Regions from separate parts of the Stappia sp. genome, predicted to be linked through region 4. Evidence: predicted binding sites of a transcription regulator. Region 4 holds the regulator's gene; each other region holds the start of a gene.

Region 1 (4,922 bases), 1.5 Mb from region 4:
CACGCACGCCGGCGTGCGTTTCCTTTCCCGTTTCCAGCCGACCGGTTTCCGCCCCGTGCCAGTTTCCCCCGCCCGCGCCGATGTTCTCGATGCCACGCCCGCCTCGCTGGCGGCCGGCGCAAGGGCCGTTGTCGCGGCCAGCGATCTCGACGCCAAGGTGCGGCTTGCCCATGCCACCGCCCGCGCCTGGTTCGCCCGCAGCCTGTCGCTGCGCGCCCGCACCGGCGGCCAGCCGATGCCCGATCAGCCGGGCCGGCCGGCGGAGCCCGTTCTGCTGCCGCCGCGCGACATGCCCAAGCGCGCCATCGGCGGACAGGCGGGCCGGATCGCCCTGCTGCATTCGCTCGCCCATATCGAACTCAACGCGGTGGATCTCACGTGGGATCTGGTCGGGCGCTTCGCCGACCGGCCGCTGCCGCGCTCCTTCTTCGACGACTGGGTGCGCGTCGGCCTGGAGGAAGCGAAGCATTTTTCCCTGCTGCGCCAGCGCCTCATCGATCTCGGCTCGCATTACGGCGCACTTCCCGCCCATCACGGCCTGTGGGAAGCGGCGGAAAGCACCGGCCACGATCTCGCCGCGCGGCTTGCGGTGATCCCCCTGGTGCTGGAGGCGCGCGGGCTCGACATCACCCCGACCATGATCGACAAGGCACGCGGGCTCGGCGACGCGGCGACCGCCGACATTCTCGCCATCATCTATCGCGACGAGAAACGCCACGTCGACGCCGGCGCCAAGTGGTTCCGCTTCCTGTGCGACCGCGAGGGCCGCGATCCCGAACGCCGGTTTCAGGACCTGGTGCGCCGGCATTTCAAGGGCGGGCTGAAACCGCCCTTCAACGACCGCGCCCGCGCCGAGGCCGGCCTGACGCCGGGCTTCTATCGCCCGCTCGTGCGGCTGACGGGCTGAACGGGCCAAGGGCCCGGCTCGGTCCGCGCCCCTGCGGTCACGGCCTCAGCATTTGTTAACCTTAATGTTTTCTAATCCGACCCATGAGTAATCGCGCGGGAGTTCCCGCGCTGGCGTATCGAGCAACCGGGTCGGACGACGCATGACGGGACAGGCAGGCACTCCTCCCCACACCTTCGGCAGACGCAAGGAGCCGCACCGCGTGATCATCGCCCGGGGCGATCACGTGCGCAGCTTCACCGTGACGCCCTGGGTCGCGGGCCTTGCGACCGGCCTCGGCCTGCTGCTGGCCGTCGGCTATGTCGGCGCGACCGCCTATCTGGTGCTGCGCGACGACATTCTCCATTCCTCCGCCAAGCAGCAGGCGGAGATGCAGCTCTCCTACGAGGATCGAATCGCCGCCCTGCGCGCGCGCATCGACCGGCTGACCAGCGAAAACGTCCTGGAACGGCGCTCGCTGGAAGACCGGCTGGAAGACGTGGTGGCGCGCCAGCGCGATCTCGACACCCGCCAGTCACGCGTCGCCGCCGTCCTGCAGAAGGCGGCCGACAGCGGCATTCGGGTGGCGATCGGCGGGCCCCGCCCGCGCACCAAGCCCGATGGCACCGATCCGCAGCTGGCCCTCGGCGCCGTGCTGGACGGCAGCGGCATCGGCGGCGAGGCCGAACCGATCACGCTTGTGCCCGATCTCGACCTGCGCGGCTCGCAGACCGCGGTGGATGCCGACCCATCGGCGGCCCCATCGACCGCCCCGGTGGGCGCCCCCCTGGCCGCGCCGCCGGCCCCGGCCGGCAATCCGGGCGATCAGGCCGCCCTTGGCAGCATGTCGCCCCGCGCCGACGCGCCGTCTCCGGTCCTCGCCACCGCAGCCGCGCCCGACGCGGCCTCTCTCGATCTGATCGCCTCCGTCACCCACGATCTCGAGCGCATGGACGAGGAAACGCATCTGGCGCTCGACGTCATCGCGGTTACCGCCGAACGCGACGCGGCGCGGATCAAGACGACCGCCGATTCGCTCGGCCTGACGCTTGCCGGCGTGCCGCAGATCCCGGCCGGCTCGGACCTCGGCGGCCCCTTCGTGCCGCTGAGCGGCACCGGCTTCGACGCGCGTCTGCACCGCGCCGAACAGGCGCTCGGCACGCTCGCCCAGATCAAGCAGGCCGCACGCGGCATTCCCTTCGAACGGCCCGTTGCCGGCGCTCCTATTTCTTCCGATTTCGGTCCCCGCCTCGATCCGTTCCTCGGGCGCATGGCGATGCACACCGGAACCGACTTCCGCGCCCCGCGCGGCACGGCGATCCGCGCGCCGGGTCCCGGCACGGTGATCTTCGCCGGCCGCAACGGCGGCTACGGCAAGTCGGTCGAGCTGCGCCATCCCGGCGGCATCGTCACCCGCTTCGCCCACATGAGCCGCATCCTGGTGAAGGAAGGCCAGACCGTCTCCGCCCTGGAGACCATCGGCAGGGTGGGCTCGACGGGGCGCTCCACCGGCCCGCATCTTCACTACGAGGTTCGCATCGACGACCGTCCGGAGGATCCGGGACGTTTTCTCAGGGCCGGCGAAACGCTGAAGCCGCTGCTGGAGCACTGACGAAGCGCACTGGCGTCAAAAGGGGCGCCAGACACTGACACCGTGTCCGAAACGGCGCCACACGGCGCCGTTTTCGCATTTGCGCCCCCGGAAAACCGGCGCAGTTTCCCCCGAGGGTCTCCGCTCGGGCGCGGCTGTCATTCAACTGCAACACTCCTTGCGTACCTCCCGCGGCAAGGAGTACCACGCATGACAGCAATCGAAGTCCGCTCCGTCTGCAAGGCGTTCGAGCGCAACAAACCGGTTCTCAAGGATATCTCGCTGACCATCGGCGACGGCGAGATGGTCGCGCTGATCGGCGCGTCGGGATCGGGCAAGTCCACCCTCATCCGTCTGATTTGCGGGCTGGAGACCATCGACCGCGGCAACGACCGCGCGATCTCGATCTTCGGCCGCACCGTGCAGAGCGACGGCGGGCGCACCGCCGAGGCCCGCCGCATGCGCCGCGATGTCGGCGTCATCTTCCAGCAGTTCAATCTGGTCAGCCGTCTGAGCGTGCTGAAGAACGTGCTCGCCGGGCGGCTTGGCAAGACGCCGGCCTGGCGCGGGACCTTCGGCGCCTTCACCCGCTCCGACAAGATCCGCGCGCTCCAGGCGCTCGAGCGGGTCGGCATCGTCGACTTCGCCCATCGCCGCGCCTCGCGGCTGTCGGGCGGCCAGCAGCAGCGCGCGGCCATCGCCCGGGCCCTGACGCAGGAAGCCCGGCTCATCCTCGCCGACGAGCCCATCGCCTCGCTGGATCCCGCCTCCGCCGACACGGTGATGGAGACGCTGTCGCGCATCAACCGCGAGGACGGCGTCACCGTCGTCGTCTCGCTGCACCAGATCGACCACGCCTTCCGCCATTGCAAGCGCATCATTGCGCTCAAGCACGGCGAGCTCGTCTACGACGGCCCGACGAGCGGCGTCAGCAAGGCGGATCTCGCCGCACTCTACGGCAGCGACTTGCTGTCGGACTCCGACATGACCGAACCGGCCGACGCAGTCGGTGCGGTCGGACATGGGGGCGCGGCCGCGCAAGCCGTCCCCACCGTGGCCGCCAGAGCGGTCCAACACGCGTAACGCCCCGACAGACGGGCGACACAGGTTCGATGCAGGAGAAGTCCATGTTCAAGAAAGTCCTCACGGCGGCGGCGCTTGCGCTGTCGGCCACCGGCGTCGCGCACGCCGAAGACCAGGGCCAGATGCCCGAGGTCATCAATTTCGGCATCATCTCGACCGAAAGCGCCTCGGTGCTGGAAGAGAACTTCATGCCGTTCCTCAACGACATGTCGGAGTCGCTCGGCGTCGAGGTGAAGCCGTTCTTCGCCTCCGACTATGCGGGCGTGATCGCCGGCATGGGTGCCAAGCAGGTCGACGTCGCGTGGTTCGGCAACAAGTCCGCGATCCAGGCCGTGGACAAGGCCGGCGGCGAAGTCTTCGCCCAGACCATCAAGGACGATGGCTCGCGCGGCTACCACTCGCTGCTCATCACCCAGAAGGACAGCCCGCTGAACTCTCTGGAAGACGTGCTGAAGTGCGACAAGACGCTGACCTTCGGCAACGGCGATCCCAACTCGACCTCGGGCTTCGCGATCCCCGGCTACTACGTGTGGGCGCTGAACGGCACGACGCCGGAAGAGTGCTTCGCACGCGTGACCTCGTCGAACCATGAAGGCAACGCGCTGGCGGTCGCCGCCGGTCAGGTCGACGTCGCCACCAACAACACCGAGTCCATCTACGCCCGTCTCGCCAAGTCCAACCCGGACGCGGCCGCCGGCATCAAGGAAATCTGGCGTTCGCCGCTGATCCCGTCCGATCCGATGGTGTGGCGCAAGGACCTGCCGCAGGCCGCCAAGGAGAAGATCTACTACTTCTTCATGCAGTACGGCCGCTTCGGCGACATGGAAAAGGTCAAGCGCGAGCGCGAGATCCTCGCCAACCTGTCCGACGGCTGGGGCCCGTTCCTCGCCTCCTCCGACGCCCAGCTGCTCGACGTGCGCCAGATCGAGGCGTTCAAGGCCAAGCTGAAGGCCGAGGCCGAAGGCGACGCGGACGCCATCAAGGCCGCCGAAGCGCTGCTCGCCGACCTTGCCGAGCAGGCCAAGGTCGTGGGCCAGGGCGGCTACTGAGCCCGTCCGGCGCTCCGGCCCCGCGCCGCAGCGCCCCCTGACCAAAGCTTCCGGCGGGCCGCGACGATCTCGCGGCCCGTCTCTTTCGCGGGCCCGCCGCCGTCAAGCGATACGGGCCGACCGCCATGAAACAAGGAAACCGGCGCATGACCGCCCAACACAGCCGGATCGATGCCCCCCTCCTGTCCTCCGACGCCCTGTCGGAGGCCGTGCGCGCCCAGATGCGCCCGCAGTGGGGAAACATCGCCCGCACCGCCGTCATTCTCGGCGTGATCATGCTTCTTCTGGCGCTGTCCTACTACCCGACGGAGAT
Region 2 (4,922 bases), 2.2 Mb from region 4:
GGTGACGCCGATGGCGATCAGGACGATCACGTCGATCGGGCCGCCGATGTCGGAAAAGCCCGAACTGGTGATCCATTGCACGAAGAGGATGGCGGCGATGGCGCCGACCGGGGCCATCAGTTCCGCGCGCAGCAGGCGGCTGCCTTCGAGCCTGTGCTCGCGCACCACGACATAGACGAAGGCGATGGTGATCGCGACGGCGGCGACGACGAGCCCCCAGAACAGGAGGGGGCCGAAGATTTCCTCGAACACCGCGAGAATGGTGGAAAAGGTGAGATCCTTCATGGTCGCTCCTCCCTTACGCGCGGCCGCGCAGCATGGCGTTGTAGGTGGCCTTCAAGGCGATCTCCTTCATCAGCCAGGAGATCCACAGCTCTTCCAGCGGCGCGATCACGCCGGGGAAGGAAGGCGTGAGATTGTTGTTGTAGTCGAACTCCACCAGCATCGCCCGGCCGATCCGGGTGATGAGCGGGCAGGAGGTATAGCCGTCGTAGCGCGCGTCGCTCTCGCGTCCGGCGATCTGGGCGACGAGATGGTCCTCGACCACCGGCACCTGCCATTTCACGCTGGCCGCCGTCTTGCCCTTGGGCACGCCGGCGACGTCGCCCACGGCGAAGACGTTTGGATAGCGGGTGTGGCGCAGGCTGTGCTTGTCGACCTCGACCCAGCCCTCGTCGACCCATTTGCCGGTCTTCCACGAGAGCGGGCTGTTCTTCACGACATCGGGCGCGCGCATCGGCGGAATGACGTTGGTGAAGTCGTAGCCGATCTCCCTGGGCCCCTCCGGCGTGTCGAAGGTGGCGATCTTGCGGCCCGGGTCGATCGCGGTCATCACGTGGTCGTAGACGGGCGCGACGGCGCGATCCTCGAACAGCATGCGCACCTTCTCGTTGACGATCGGCACCGAGAAGAAGGTCTTGTTGTGGGCGGCGTAGACGATCTCGGTCTTGGCCCGGGTGCCCTTGCGCCGCGCATAGTCGTCGGTGAGGAAGGTGTATTTGAGCGGCGCGCCGGCGCATTTCATTTCCGTCGCCGGACGGGTGAAGAGCGCGACGCCGCCCTTTTCGGTGAAGCGGTCCATCTCCGCCCAGGTTCGGGCGGCGTAGTCCGGGCCGGCATAGACCGCGCCGATGCCGTTGGTGCCGACGAGATCGAGCGACATGCCCTCGATGGCCTCGAAGTCGAGCTTCAGACCGGCGGCCACCACCAGATAGTCATAGGCGATGGATTTGCCGCTCGTGGTCACCACGCGCTTCGCGTCCGGATCGATCTCCGCGGCGCCTTCCGCGATCCAGTCCACGTCGCGCGGCAGCCAGTCGGCGGTGGCGGTGGTGGAATAGTCGGCCGGCTTGAGGCCGGCGGCGATCAGCGTGAAGCCGGGCTGGTAGTAATGGTCCTTGCGCGGATCGAGAATGGTGACCTTCGCGCCGTCGAGCCGATCCATCAGCCGGTTGGCGAGCGCCGTGCCGGCCGCGCCGGCGCCCAGAATGAGGATGCGGGCGTCCGTCTTCACCGTCTGCGCGGCGCGCGCGGCGGGAACCGTGGACAGGGCCGCGAGGCCGGCGGACAGGGCGAGGAAATTGCGTCTGGTGGTCTGCAAGGCGTTTCTCCCGGTTCCCCGGCGACCCGCGTTCCGGCGCGCCAGGCACGCCCGAACGTCCCCGCACGGAGTGAATACATTCGTTAATGTGAATTAAAGAGCGCCCGCCCATCGGTCGCGTTGATTTTTCGCAATCCGCCGAAAAAAAAGTGGTGTTTCAAATGCGCCTAAAGTCGCAAGCCGCCTGAACAGCCCGGTTTCCGGGCGTCATTCCGGGTCTCAGGTCTCGGACGGCGTGTCGGTTTCCGAGTGCACCGCGAGGCGGACGCGCTCGGCGGCGAAGCGGGTGCGGCTGTACTGGATCGGCCGTCCCTGCGGATCGGCGTTCACGGCGATGGTGACGAGCACGACGGCGCCCGGCTGCAAGCCGAGATCGGCCCGGTCGGCGCTTGTGGCGGGGGCGGCGGAAATCTCGGTCGCGACGCGCACATAGTCGGTCACGCCGCAGGCCGCCAGCGCCCGGGTGATCGACGGGTCGCGGGCGTAATGGGCGGGAAGCTCGGCGAAGCGGTCGGCGTCGAACCAGCTCGTCGCCCGCGACAGCGACGTGCCGTCGGCCTCGCCCACGCTTTCCAGCCGGATCACGGGCGTGTCAGGCGCCAGATGCAGCGCCTTGGCGACTGCCTCGCTGGCCGGCTCCGTGACCGCCTCGACCAGCCGTGTCGTGGCGCGGGCGACCTGTCCGCCGAGACCGGCGGAAAAGCGGGTGCGCGGGCCGATCGGATAGGTGACGCGGTTGTGCGGCACGATGGAGGTGCCCCGTCCCTGGACGGTGGTCACCAGCCCGTCGCGGGCGAGCGCTGCCAGCGCCTGGCGCACGGTATGGCGGTTGACGTCGAATTGCGCGGCCAGCGCGGCTTCCGTCGGCAGCTTGCCCGTCTCGTCATAGGCGCCATTGCCGATGGCCGCGCGGATGTCGTCGGCGATCTGCCGCCAGAGCGCCACGCCGCTGCGCCGTTCCAGTTCCCCCACCCGCTGCGTCTCCTTCGTTGCCGCAGGCTGTCGGCCGCGTCTCTTCGCCGTTTGTAGCGATCTGTCCGGCGTCATCAACCCGTCATCTCGAAGGGGTAGATTTCCCTTCGTTGGTTGTCTATAAAACTATATAAATATGCCGAGCGGGTTAGAACGGCCCGGCGGACCAGACGCGACGCCGGTTCGACCCTGACCCATGGCCCGGGAAAGAGCCGGGGACGGGCCGGAAGGGGCCGGTGCCGGGGTCTGGCAGTCGGGACGGCGGCAGGATGCCAGGCGGCGGAAAGACGGGGCCGCGCGGGGTGGCCGCACGATTAAGGCACCGCGCGGGGCGCGCGGTTGCAGTGACAGGGAACCGCGCGCCCCGCGTGGTTGAAGCGAACAGGGACTGCGCGGGGCGCGGTCCGGGGACAGGTCGGGCGCGCGGCGTGCGGCCCGAAAAGCGGAGCAAGGGATGTCGGTTGATGCAACGCCGGTGCCGCCCGATGCGGCGGGACTGAAGACCCTGATGGATGTGCTCGCGGCCTCGCCGCGCGCCGAGATTGCCGCCTGTGCCGAGGCGCTGGAGCCGTTGCCGGACGCCGCGCCCGTGCGCGGTCCGGAGGTCGGTCTGGTGATGGTGCGCGGGCGCATCGGCGGCGACGGCGCGCCCTTCAATCTGGGCGAGGCGGCGGTCACCCGCGCCACCGTGCGGCTTGCGGACGGGACGGTCGGTCACGCCTATGCGCTCGGCCAGGACCGTGCCAAGGCCCGGCTGTCGGCGATCCTCGCCGCCCTTTGGTCGCAAGGTACCCGCCGCGCCGACGTGGAGCGGGCGGTCTGCGCGCCGCTCGCCGCCGCGCGCGCCGCCGAGGTGTCGCAGGTGCGCCGCGAGGCCGCCGCGACCAAGGTCGATTTCTTCACAATGGTGCGGGGGGACGACTGATGTCCGCGACAGGCTTTTCCGCAGCCGCCGTCGAGGGGGGCTTCGCCGATCCCGTGCTCGATGCGCAGGCCGCCTTTCATGCGCTGATGCAGGCGATGGCGCGCCCGGGCACGGTGCAGCCGCTCGCCGTCGAGGCCGGGCCGCCGCAGCCCCCCGCGCCGATGACGCCCGGTCTCGCCGCCGTGGCGCTGACGCTCGCCGATCCCGACACGCCGGTCTGGCTGTCGCCCGCGCTCGCCACCCCGGCGATCAAGGCGTGGCTTGCGTTCCATTGCGGCTGTCCGGTCGTCGACGATCTCGGCACGGCGGCCTTCGTCTTCGCCGATACGGCGGAGGCGGTGCCGGACATGGCCGCGCTTTCAGCCGGAACGCAGGAGTATCCGGATCGCGGCGCGACGCTGGTGCTCGCCGTTGCCGCCCTTGAGGGCGGTCCGGCTCTGACGCTCGAAGGGCCCGGCATCGACGGGTCGACCGCCCTCGCGCCCTGCGGCCTTGCCGAGGACTTCGTCGCGCAGCGGGCGGCGAACCGCGCGCTCTTTCCGCGCGGCGCCGATCTGATCCTTGTGAGCGGAATGCAGGCGGTGGCGCTGCCGCGCTCCACCGTCGTCACCCGTCGCGAACTCCAAGAGGCCGTCTGACATGTATGTTGCCGTCAAGGGCGGAGAGGCGGCCATCGCCAACGCCCACAAGATGCTCGCCGACCGGCGCCGGGGCGACCGGTCGCTCCCCTTCATCACCATCGACCAGATCGTCGAGCAGCTCGCGCTCGCCGTCGACCGGGTGATGGCCGAGGCGTCGCTCTATGCGCCCGATCTCGCGGCGCTCGCGGTCAAGCAGGCGCGCGGCGACATGATCGAGGCGATCTTCCTGCTGCGCGCCTATCGCACCACGCTGCCGCGCTTCGGCGCGTCGCGCCCCATCGAGACCGGCGAGATGATCGCCGAGCGCCGGATTTCGGCGACCTACAAGGATCTGCCCGGCGGTCAGGTGCTGGGCCCGACCTTCGACTACACCCATCGCCTGCTCGATCCCGAGCTGGCCGGAGAGGCGGAGGTCGATCCCGCGCCGGCGCGCGCGGAAGAAGGCGCGCCGCTGACCCGGGTCGCCGACATTCTGGCGCATGAGGACCTGATCGAGGCGGCGTCGAAGGACGACGCGGCCACGCCGGAGCCCTCGGGCGACCTGACGCGCGAGCCGATGGAGTTCCCGATGGCCCGCGACCTGCGCCTGCAGGCGCTGGCGCGCGGCGACGAGGGCTTTCTGCTGGCGCTCGGCTATTCGACCCAGCGCGGCTACGGCCGCACCCACCCCTTCGCCGGCGAGATCCGCATGGGCGAGGTGCTGGTGGAAATGGACGTGCCCGAGCTCGGCTTCGCCGTGGCGCTGGGGCGGATCAAGGTGACCGAGTGCCAGATGGTCAACCAG
Region 3 (4,922 bases), 1.6 Mb from region 4:
GGACGAGCGACAGGAGGTCCAGCGCATCCTTGTCCCACAGCCAGGCGTCCAGGGCCTCGCGGTCGCCGTTGACCAGCAGGCGCGCAAGTTCGGCGTCGCCGCTGCGCTGTGCGACCAGGGCGATCAGGTCGCGCGAGGGCCGGGAGATCTCCAGTCCGTCGCGCAGCATCTCGGCAAAGGCGCGGTCGTGGCCCGGCAGGGGCGCATCCGGGCTCGCGGTCGTGCGCGCCAGCCAGCCGGCGATCAGGTCGGGATCGTTTTCCGGCAGGACGTTCAGCGCGTCGCCGGCCGTGTAAGCCGGCCCTTCGGGACCGAGGTCGATGCGGAAATGGCGCATGTCCTTGTCCGAGCCGGGGCCGGACAGGCGCTCGTTCTCGATCAGCCGCGCGGAAAAGGGATTGGCCCGTGTCCATTGCGGGCGGGCCGGCCTGTGGTCTTGGGACCGGGCGGGCCGGGCGGGGGCGGCCACCGGTTGCGGCGCCTGCCCGCGTCGGGCCTCCAGCACCGCGAGCACCCCGTCCGTCCAGGCCTGCGCCTCGGTTTCATAGACGATGTCGCAACTGCCGCGGGGATGAAGACGCGCGGCGCCGCGCGCCGCGAGCGCCTCGTCCAGCTTGCGCCCGGCGGCGCAGAAATCGTCGTAGCTGCTGTCGCCGAACCCCAGCACCGCGAAGTCGACCCCGCTCAGGTCCGGGGCGTCCGGCCCCGTCAGCGCCTCGTAGAAGGGAGCGGCCGCGTCCGGGAACCCGCCGTCGCCGTAGCTCGAGCACACGATCAGGACGGTGCCGAGCGTCGCAAGATCCCGCGGCTCGACCTCGTCGAGACCGCGCGGGGCCGGCACCGGAAATCCCTTGTCGACCAGCGCATCCTCGATGTCGGAGGCCACCATTTCGGTGGTGCCGGTCTGGGTTCCGAACAGGATATGGATCTCGGACGGACCCTGGTCGGCCGCGGCAACGGGAAGAGCGTGTTGCATGGGATATCTCACCTCGTCTTGAATACCGCTGCTGCGTATGCAACCGGGGTGCCATCCTTGCCGTGCCATCGGGCGCAGGGCGGCGCGCGCGGTCAAGCGCCGCTGCGGACGCCGGCGCTGGACAGCGCGCGCGGGCGGGCCTACCCCATCGCGTGACGCACGGCACGGGTCGCGCGGCGTGCGTGGGACGCGGCGAAGCGGGAGGCGGGGATGGTGTCCATCAGTCAGTTGAAGGCCTTCGAGGCCGTCGCGCGCACCGGCAGCTTCACGCGGGCGGCCCGCGAGCTCGGCGTGTCGCAGCCCTCGGTCTCCACGCAATTGCGGGCGCTGGAAAGCGAATGCGCCGCACGGCTGTTCCTGCGCGACGGGCACACGCTGACCCTCAGCCGGATCGGGCGGGCGCTGCTGCCCAAGGCGCGCACCGTCCTGCTCGGGCTCAGCGACATCGACGCGCTGCTGCGCGACGAGCGCGGTCTGGAAACGGGGCATTTGCGCATCGGCTTCTCGACCCATCAATACGCCATGCCGCTGATCGCCGATTTCATGCGCCGTTTCCCGAAAATCAGCGTCGAGACCCGCATGCTCGGCAGCCTCGAAATCGTCCAGCGGCTCGAAAACGGCGAGATCGACGCCGCCTGCATCACGGCGAAACACCCGCCGAAATCCTGCGATGCCGTGTTCCTGCGCAAGGACCGCGTCGTGGCGGTGACGGCGCGCGATCACCCGCTCGCCGGGCGTGACACGGTCACCTGGCGCGATCTCGCCGGATATCCGATCCTTCAGCGCGAGAAGACCTCGGGCACCCGGCAGATCATCGACGAGGCGCTGGCCGAGGCGGGGCTTCACCTGGAGGTGGCGCTGGAGCTGCTGTCTTCCGAGCCGGTGGTGTCGGCGGCGTCCGCCGGCATCGGCATCGGCATGGCGCTCGACGGCGAATTCCAGGATTACGGCCGGCTCGGGCCGGACGCCGCCTTTCGTCTGCTGCGGGTCGAGGCGCCGGCGCTCACCTGCAACCATTACCTCGTGACCTTGAAGGGCATGCGCGAGATCGGCGTCATCCGCGCGCTGTTCGAGGGGGTGGCCGAGGGGGTGGCGGTTGCAGCGGACGACGGGCCGGCGATCCCGCATAAGGTTTGATGACGGGTATATAGCTTGAAGCTATAAATAATTAAATTTCATAAATTTGTTACATTGCATCTCTAGCCCGGAGCCGAGAGCGCCGCGCCGGGCTGTCACGCCGTTGCGGCGCAGCGCCCGCACGGCGCCTTTTGCGGAACGGAGAGCGAGATGAGCACATCCTCCTACGACATCGCGGTCGTCGGGGCCGGGATCATCGGTCTGGCGACGGCCCATGCGGCCCGCCAGCGCGGCAAGCGCGTGGTCGTGATCGACCGCGAGGCGCACGCCGTCGGCGCCTCGGTGCGCAACTTCGGGTTCGTCACGGTCACCGGTCAGCAGCGCGGCACGCATTGGGCCCGGGCAAAGCGCAGCCGCGACGTCTGGCTCGAGGTGGGACCGAAGGCGGGCGTCGACGTGCTGCATCGCGGCCTCGTGGTGGTCGGCCGGCGTCCGGAGGCGGGCGAGGTGCTGTCCGCCTTTCTCGAGACGGAGATGGGCGAGGGCTGCCGGCTGATCGATACGCGCGAGGCGCGCGAGCATGTGCCGTCACTGCGCGCCGACGACGCGGCGGCGATCCTCTACAGCCCGCATGAGGCGCGCGTGGAGAGCAAGGACGCGGTGCCGCGGCTCGCCGCCTGGCTGGAGGAAAGCCAGGGCGTGACCTTTCTGCGCAACACCCAGGTGCATGCGGTGGAGGACGGCCGGCTGGAGACCTCGCGCGGCACGATCGAGGCCGGCGGCGTCATCGTCTGTCCGGGCGACGACCTCAAGTCGCTCTTTCCGGATCGGCTGCGTGCCGCGGGCCTCAGGGTCTGCACGCTGCAGATGCTGCGCGTCGCGCCGCAGGTGCCCACAAGGCTCGGCGCCGCCGTAATGTCCGATCTCAGCCTGGTGCGCTACGAGGGCTATGCGGCCCTGCCGCAGGCCCGGGCGCTGCGCGGCGTTTTGGACCGCGAACAGGCGGACGAGCTTGCCGCCGGCATTCATCTGATCGCCGTGCAGTCGGCGGACGGATCGCTCGTCGTCGGCGACAGCCATGTCTATGGCGAGGCGCCGGAGCCCTTCGCCAGCGAGCGGGTCGACAATCTGATCCTCGGCGAACTGGACCGGGTGCTGGACCTTCCCGGCCGCCAGGTGGTCGAGCGCTGGACCGGCACCTACGCGAGCGCGGACGACGTGATCCTTTTCGACCGCCCCAGCGACGCCGTGCGTCTGCTCGTGGTCACCGGCGGTACAGGCGCCTCCACGGCCTTCGCGCTCGGCGAGGAAGTGGTCGCCGATCTTCTCGACAGCTGAGCGCAACGGAGACTTGAGATGACGAAACTGGAAGCCGCCGTGTTCGACTGGGCCGGCACGATGGTCGATTTCGGCTCGCGCGCGCCCATGGGAGCCTTCGTCAAGGTCTTCCGCGACTTCGACATCGAACTGACGGTCGAGGAAGCACGCGGTCCGATGGGGCTGCCCAAGCTCGACCACATCCGCGAACTCGGCAAGCTCGACAGCGTCGCCAGCCAGTGGCGCAAGGTCCATGGCGGCGATTTCGACGAAGCGGCGGCGCGGCGCATCTATGAGGTCTTCGTGCCGCTCAATGCCGCCGTCGTCACCGACTACGCCGATCTGGTGCCCGGCGCGGCCGACGCGGTGCGCGCGTTGCGGGCGCGCGGGCTGAGGATCGGCTCCACCACCGGCTACACCCGCGACATCATGGAGCGCGTTCTGCCGCTCGCCGAGGCGCAGGGCTATGCGCCGGACAATCTGGTGTGCGCGGAGGATCTGTGGACCGGCCGCCCGACGGCGGTGATGATGTGGAAGTGTTTCCTCGATCTCCAGATCGACGATGCGGCAAAGGTGGTGAAGGTCGACGACACGCCGGTCGGCATCGCCGAAGGCGTCGCGGCCGGGACCTGGACGGTGGGCGTGGCCATGACCGGCAACGAGGTCGGCCTGTCGGCGGAGGACCTCGCCGCGCTGTCGGAGACGGAGCGCGCGGCGGCCCGCGCGCGCGCCACCGCCCGGCTCGAGGCGGCGGGGGCGCATTTCGTCATCGACACGGTGGCGGATCTGCCCGCAATCGTGGAGCAGATCGATGCGCGTCTGGCGCAAGGGACGCGGCCGCTGGCGGCGTAGGGCCCGAGAGCGGGGATCAATGCTCGTCCGCGGCCGAGGCGTCGGTGACCCGGCCGCGGCGCCAATAGGCGACGCTCATCTGCGTCCCCTTGCTCAGTCCCAGCTCCTGGCGAAACAACCGGCGCATGGCCAGCGCCGCGTCGAACTCGCCGCCGAACCAGGCACGGGCCGGACCGCCGGCGAGCCGTGCGGCATCGCCCACCGCCTCGCTCAAGGCCGACGGGTCGGTGAAGATCGTCGGGTCGAGTTCCACGAGGTCGTGGGTGCTGTCCGGCAGATAGGCCCCCCCATCGCGCAAGCGGACACGCGGAACCACGACGGTGGCGCGCGGTGCGTCCGGCATGTCCTCCAGAAGCCGGGCGATGGCGGGAAGCGCGGTGCGGTCGCCGACGATCAGCGCGGGCCCGTCGCCCGCCGGAAGCGCGCCGCCGCCCGGCCCCATGAGACCGATGCGCGCGCCGGGGCGCGCGGTTTCGCACCAGCCCGCGATCCGCCCGCCCGGATGCAGAACCACATCGATCCACACCCGCCCGGCCTCAACATCGACCCGGCGCAGCGTGTAATAGCGCACGTGCAGTTCATCCGCCCCCTTCGGCCAGATGGTCGTGCCGTTGGCGGCGACGCGGGGCCACACGGGCGGGCGGTCGTGTCGCGCCGGGATCATCGCCTTGACGTGCAATCCGTCCCGGGCGAAGGCCCC
Region 4 (4,922 bases):
CCACCTCGGCAATCTGGTCGAGGAAGGGGAGACGAAGGAGATCTTCACGAACCCGCACGACAAGCGCACCCAGGACTACATCACCGGCCGCTTCGGCTGAGGACGCATACCGCGACGTCCGGCGCCGGGACAAGATCCGCGCGCTGTCTAGGAGTTATAAAATGCCTGATCATACAGTGACGTCCTTCGACGATGAGCTGAAAGCCGTTGCCGGCCGCGTGTCGGAAATGGGCGGGCTCACCGAAGTCATGCTGTCCGACGCGATTTCCGCGCTGGTGCGCATGGACAAGGATCTCGCCCGCCGGGTCATTTCCACCGACCGGCGCGTCGACCTTCTGCAGCACGAGGTCGAGGAGCAGACCATTCTGCTGATCGCCCGCCGTCAGCCGGTGGCGCAGGACCTGCGCGACGTGGTCGCCGCCATGCGCATCTGCAACGATCTGGAGCGGGTCGGCGATCTGGCCAAGAACGTCGCCAAGCGCGTCATCGCCATCGAAGGCGCCTTCGACAGCAAGAAATTCGCGCAAGGCGTCGAGCATTTGAGCGAGCTGGCGCAGCAGCAGATGAAGACCGTGCTCGATGCCTATGCCAATCGCGACGACGAAGCCGCCCAGACGGTGCGCGACCGCGACGACGAGATCGACGCGCTCTACACCTCGATCTTCCGCGAATTGCTCACCTACATGATGGAAGACCCGCGCCAGATCACCATGTGCGCGCATCTTCTGTTCTGCGCCAAGAACATCGAGCGCATCGGCGACCACTCCACCAACATCGCGGAAAACGTCATCTACATGGTGACGGGCACCCAGCCGATGGACGAGCGGCCGAAGGTCGACGAGACGAGCGTCGGCGCCGCGTCCTGACGCGGCCGCCATTGGACCTGGCGAGACAAGGGTAGATACGCATGCCGAAGGTTCTTGTTGTCGAGGACGAGGAACCTCTCATCCTGCTGCTGCGCTACAACCTCGAGGCGGAAGGCTATACCGTCGAGACCTGCACGCGCGGCGACGAGGCGGAACTGTTGCTGCGCGAAAGCCAGCCCGATCTTCTGCTTCTCGACTGGATGCTGCCAGGCCTGTCCGGCATCGAGCTGTGCCGTCGTCTGCGCTCGCGCAGCGAAACGGAGCGGCTGCCGGTGATCATGCTCACCGCGCGCGGCGAGGAGCAGGAGCGCATTCGCGGGCTGGCGACCGGGGCCGACGATTATGTCGTGAAACCCTTCTCCATCCCCGAGCTCATGGCGCGGGTGCGCGCCATGTTGCGCCGGGCGAAGCCCGAGGTCGTGTCCTCGCTTCTGCGGGCGGGCGATCTGGAGCTCGACCGCGAGACCCACCGGGTGCGCCGCGCGGGCCGCGAGATCCATCTCGGGCCCACGGAGTTCCGCCTGCTTGAGTTCCTGATGACGTCGCCCGGCCGGGTGTTCTCGCGCGAGCAGCTGCTCGACGGCGTGTGGGGCCATGACGTCTATGTCGACGAGCGCACGGTGGACGTCCACGTCGGCCGGCTGCGCAAGGCGATCAATCGGGGGCGGATGATGGATCCGATCCGCACCGTGCGCGGCGCGGGCTACGCCTTCAACGACCAGTTCGCCGCCGCGTCCTGATCGCGAACGCGCGCTGTCCATTCGGCAAGGACACGCGCGTTCGCGACGACGATCCGGACAACACTATCCGGACAACACCAAAAAGGGCGCCGCGCGGCGCCCTCAGACTGCTGACAAAGCCTTGCAAGGTCGTCATCCCGGGCGCCGCGAAGCGGAGATCCGGGATCGGAGAGGCAGGGAGCCCGCTTGGGGCCCTTTTTCAAATCCCGATCCGGCCGTCCTGAAACCGGCCCTCCTGGCGGCTCGCACCGCGCCGAGGGCGCCGTCAGCCGGCGGCGGCCTTGGAGCGGTCGCGGCGCCGGTCGGTCGCCGGCTGATAGGCCATGCGGCAATGATACGGGCAGTAGGGAACGCCCGGATTGGACGCGTGACCGCAGAAGTGGAAATCCTTGCTGGTCGGATCGCCGATCGGCCATTTGCAGGTGCGCTCGGTGAGCGTCAGGATGGTGGCGCGCTTGGCGATGGGCACGAGTTCCGCGACCGGCTTTTCCTCGGGCTTGGCCTGGGGCGCGGGCGCCGTCTCGGCCTTGAGCGCGGTCGCGCCGACGCTCTGCGGCATGCTCTCGGGCGCGGTCGTCGGCGTCTGGCTGTCGTTGGCGGCCGTCTTCGCCGTCTTGCGGCTCTTGGCGTTGCCGGCGACGGCGGTCTTCGCCCGCCCCGAAAGCCCGAGCCTGTGAACCTTGCCGATGACGGCATTGCGTGTCACGCCGCCGAGCTCCCCGGCGATCTGGCTGGCGCTCAGTCCGTCACCCCAGAGCTTCTTCAACAGCTCGACACGTTCGCTTGTCCAGGACATGCGCCACACTCCGTCTTGGTTCGGGACCTGACATCTGGTTAACGGCCGGTTACCGGCCCGCTCCTACGGGCACTCCGCTGATCGCCGGATTTTGGGGCGAAAGTGAGTCATGCACACGAGATGTCGTATTTCTTGACTGAGAAACTACAATATGCCGCGTTTTTTCTGCAAGTCATCGGCCCGATTCACCTGGGGATTGCGGCGGTTTTCCCCAAAAAAGGCTGCTTGCTGACTCAAGGGCGCAGGATGCGGGACCTGCCTATTCGATTGACTTTCTCAGGTCCGCGCGGTGTATAACGGCGCAAGTTGCCGTGCCGCCTCTTTCGGGCGGCACATATGTTTTGGGGCGTGTTTGGTCTGTTTTGGGGCGTGTTTGGTCGGCGGAGTGTCCTGCCAGGGGGATGCGGTGCGGCGTCCGGCGGGTCGGTCCGCGACGAGGATCTCGAGACGATCACGATACGCGAGACGATCACGATTGATGCCCGGCCCGCACGCGGGTCGGCCCGCGCGACGGCCGGTCGGTAGGGTCCGCAGGAGCGGCCGGTCATGGGCGTGGCGGACAGGAGCGAGGCGGATATGGCGGAGTCATCTCTCTATCGGACCTACAACCGTGCGGACCTGGAGTTCGCCCGCGGGGAAGGTGTGTGGCTGGAGACCACCGACGGCCGCCGTTTCCTCGATTGCGCCGCCGGCATCGCGGTCAACTCCCTCGGCCACAGCCATCCGCATCTGGTCGCCGCGCTCAAGGCGCAGGCGGACAAGCTGTGGCATGTGTCCAACCTCTATGCCATCGAGGGGCAGGAGCGTTTCGCGCAGCGGCTGTGCGAGGCGACCTTCGCGGACAAGGTGTTCTGTACCAACTCCGGCGCCGAGGCGCTGGAATGCGCGATCAAGACCGCGCGGCGGTACTTCTATGTCAGGGGCGAGCCGGAGCGCGTGACCATCGTCACCATCGAAGGCGCGTTTCACGGCCGCACGCTGGCGACCATCGCGGCCGGCGGGCAGGAAAAATATCTGGAAGGCTTCGGGCCGAAGGCGCCCGGCTTCGTGCAGGTGCCCTTCGGCGATCATGACGCGCTGCGGGCCGCCATCGACGAGACGACGGCGGCGATCCTGGTCGAGCCGATCCAGGGCGAGGGCGGCATCCGGCCGCTGCCGACCGAGTGCCTGCGCGGGCTGCGTGCGCTCTGCGACGAGGCCGGCATCCTGCTGATCTTCGACGAGGTGCAGACCGGCGTCGGGCGCACCGGCAAGCTCTTCGCGCACGAATGGGCCGGCATCGCGCCGGACATCATGGCGATCGCCAAGGGCATCGGCGGCGGCTTTCCGCTTGGCGCCTGCCTGGCCACCGAGGAGGCGGCCGCCGGCATGGTCGCGGGCACGCATGGAACGACCTACGGCGGCAATCCGCTGGCCATGGCGGTCGGCAATGCGGTGCTCGACGTGATCCTGGCCGAGGGCTTTCTGGAAGAGGTTCAGGCCAAGGGTCTGAAGCTGAAGCAGGCGCTCGCCGGCGTGGTCGACGCGCATCCCGCGATCTTCGAGGAGGTTCGGGGCAAGGGGCTGATGCTTGGCCTCAAGTGCCGCGTTCCCAATGGGGACCTGCTCGCCCGTTTCCGCGAGGCCGGCGTGCTGTCGGTGGGCGCGGGCGACAACGTGCTGCGCGTCATGCCGCCGCTGACGATCACCGAGGCGGAACTCGGCGAGGCGGTGGAGCGCATCGAAACGGCCGCCAAGGCCATGGAAACCGGTCTGGAACGGGGAGCCGCCGAGTAATGAGTGCAAAGCCACGCCATTTTCTCGATCTCAGCGATGTCGATGCCGCGGAACTGCGGGCCATTCTCGACGGAAGCCGCCGGATCAAGGAAGCCCGCGGCCCCGTGCGCGTGAGCGGCGACGGCCCGCTGGCGGGACGGGTGCTGGCGATGATCTTCGAGCAGCCCTCCACGCGCACGCGCCTCTCGTTCGATGTGGGCATGCGCGAGCTCGGTGGCGAGACGCTGATGCTGACGGGCGCGGAAATGCAGCTCGGCCGCGGCGAGACCATCGCCGACACCGCGCGGGTCCTGTCGCGCTATGTCGATGCGGTGATGATCCGCATTCTCGACCATGCGTCGCTGACCGAGCTGGCCGAAAACGCCACCGTTCCGGTGATCAACGGGCTGACCAAGGACACCCATCCCTGCCAGATCATGGCGGATGTGCTGACCTTCGAGGAAAAGAAGGGCGGGATCTCGGGGCGCTCCGTCGCCTGGACGGGCGACAGCAACAATGTGCTGGCCTCCTGGGTGCAGGCCGCGCCGAAGTTCGACTTCGAGCTGCGCATCGCCACGCCGAAGGAGCTGGCGCCGCCGCGGGAGCTGATCGAGGCGGCGCGCGCCGCCGGCGGCGAGATCCGGCTGACCGACGACCCCTATGAAGCGGTCAAGGGCGTCGATTGCGTCGTCACCGATTGCTGGGTGTCGATGGGCGACGACGAGGGCGACCGGCACAATCTGCTGAAACCCTATCAGGTCAACG

What was found. Region 4 encodes PhoB, which activates phosphate uptake and scavenging genes when phosphate is short. Its sites were predicted from a motif close to TGTCATNNANCTGTCAT; they were not measured.
Region 1: a site for PhoB is predicted at 2,634-2,650, ahead of phnC (phosphonate ABC transporter ATP-binding protein). Genes of this name have one in related genera too.
Region 2: a site for PhoB is predicted at 2,642-2,658, ahead of phnF (phosphonate metabolism transcriptional regulator PhnF). Genes of this name have one in related genera too.
Region 3: a site for PhoB is predicted at 2,150-2,166, ahead of ABL312_RS09315 (TIGR03364 family FAD-dependent oxidoreductase). Genes of this name have one in related genera too.

Annotation. Positions count from the first base shown of each region.
Region 1 is NZ_CP157793.1:2,024,738-2,029,659, forward strand. Features, by position in the region: gene ABL312_RS08885 (ferritin-like domain-containing protein) at 56-907, shown strand; gene ABL312_RS08890 (M23 family metallopeptidase) at 1,110-2,498, shown strand; gene phnC (phosphonate ABC transporter ATP-binding protein) at 2,688-3,560, shown strand; gene phnD (phosphonate ABC transporter substrate-binding protein) at 3,605-4,609, shown strand; gene phnE (phosphonate ABC transporter, permease protein PhnE) at 4,756-4,922, shown strand, end outside.
Region 2 is NZ_CP157793.1:3,000,224-3,005,145, reverse strand. Features, by position in the region: gene ABL312_RS13515 (DUF5368 domain-containing protein) at 1-285, opposite strand, end outside; gene ABL312_RS13510 (FAD/NAD(P)-binding oxidoreductase) at 299-1,600, opposite strand; gene phnF (phosphonate metabolism transcriptional regulator PhnF) at 1,820-2,572, opposite strand; gene phnG (phosphonate C-P lyase system protein PhnG) at 3,027-3,497, shown strand; gene phnH (phosphonate C-P lyase system protein PhnH) at 3,497-4,135, shown strand; gene ABL312_RS13490 (carbon-phosphorus lyase complex subunit PhnI) at 4,137-4,922, shown strand, end outside.
Region 3 is NZ_CP157793.1:2,117,731-2,122,652, reverse strand. Features, by position in the region: gene ABL312_RS09325 (sulfite reductase flavoprotein subunit alpha) at 1-976, opposite strand, end outside; gene ABL312_RS09320 (LysR substrate-binding domain-containing protein) at 1,187-2,113, shown strand; gene ABL312_RS09315 (TIGR03364 family FAD-dependent oxidoreductase) at 2,264-3,391, shown strand; gene phnX (phosphonoacetaldehyde hydrolase) at 3,410-4,222, shown strand; gene ABL312_RS09305 (siderophore-interacting protein) at 4,239-4,922, opposite strand, start outside.
Region 4 is NZ_CP157793.1:512,867-517,788, forward strand. Features, by position in the region: gene pstB (phosphate ABC transporter ATP-binding protein PstB) at 1-100, shown strand, start outside; gene phoU (phosphate signaling complex protein PhoU) at 162-866, shown strand; gene phoB (phosphate regulon transcriptional regulator PhoB) at 908-1,606, shown strand; gene ABL312_RS02345 (GcrA family cell cycle regulator) at 1,872-2,402, opposite strand; gene ABL312_RS02350 (aspartate aminotransferase family protein) at 2,979-4,178, shown strand; gene argF (ornithine carbamoyltransferase) at 4,178-4,922, shown strand, end outside.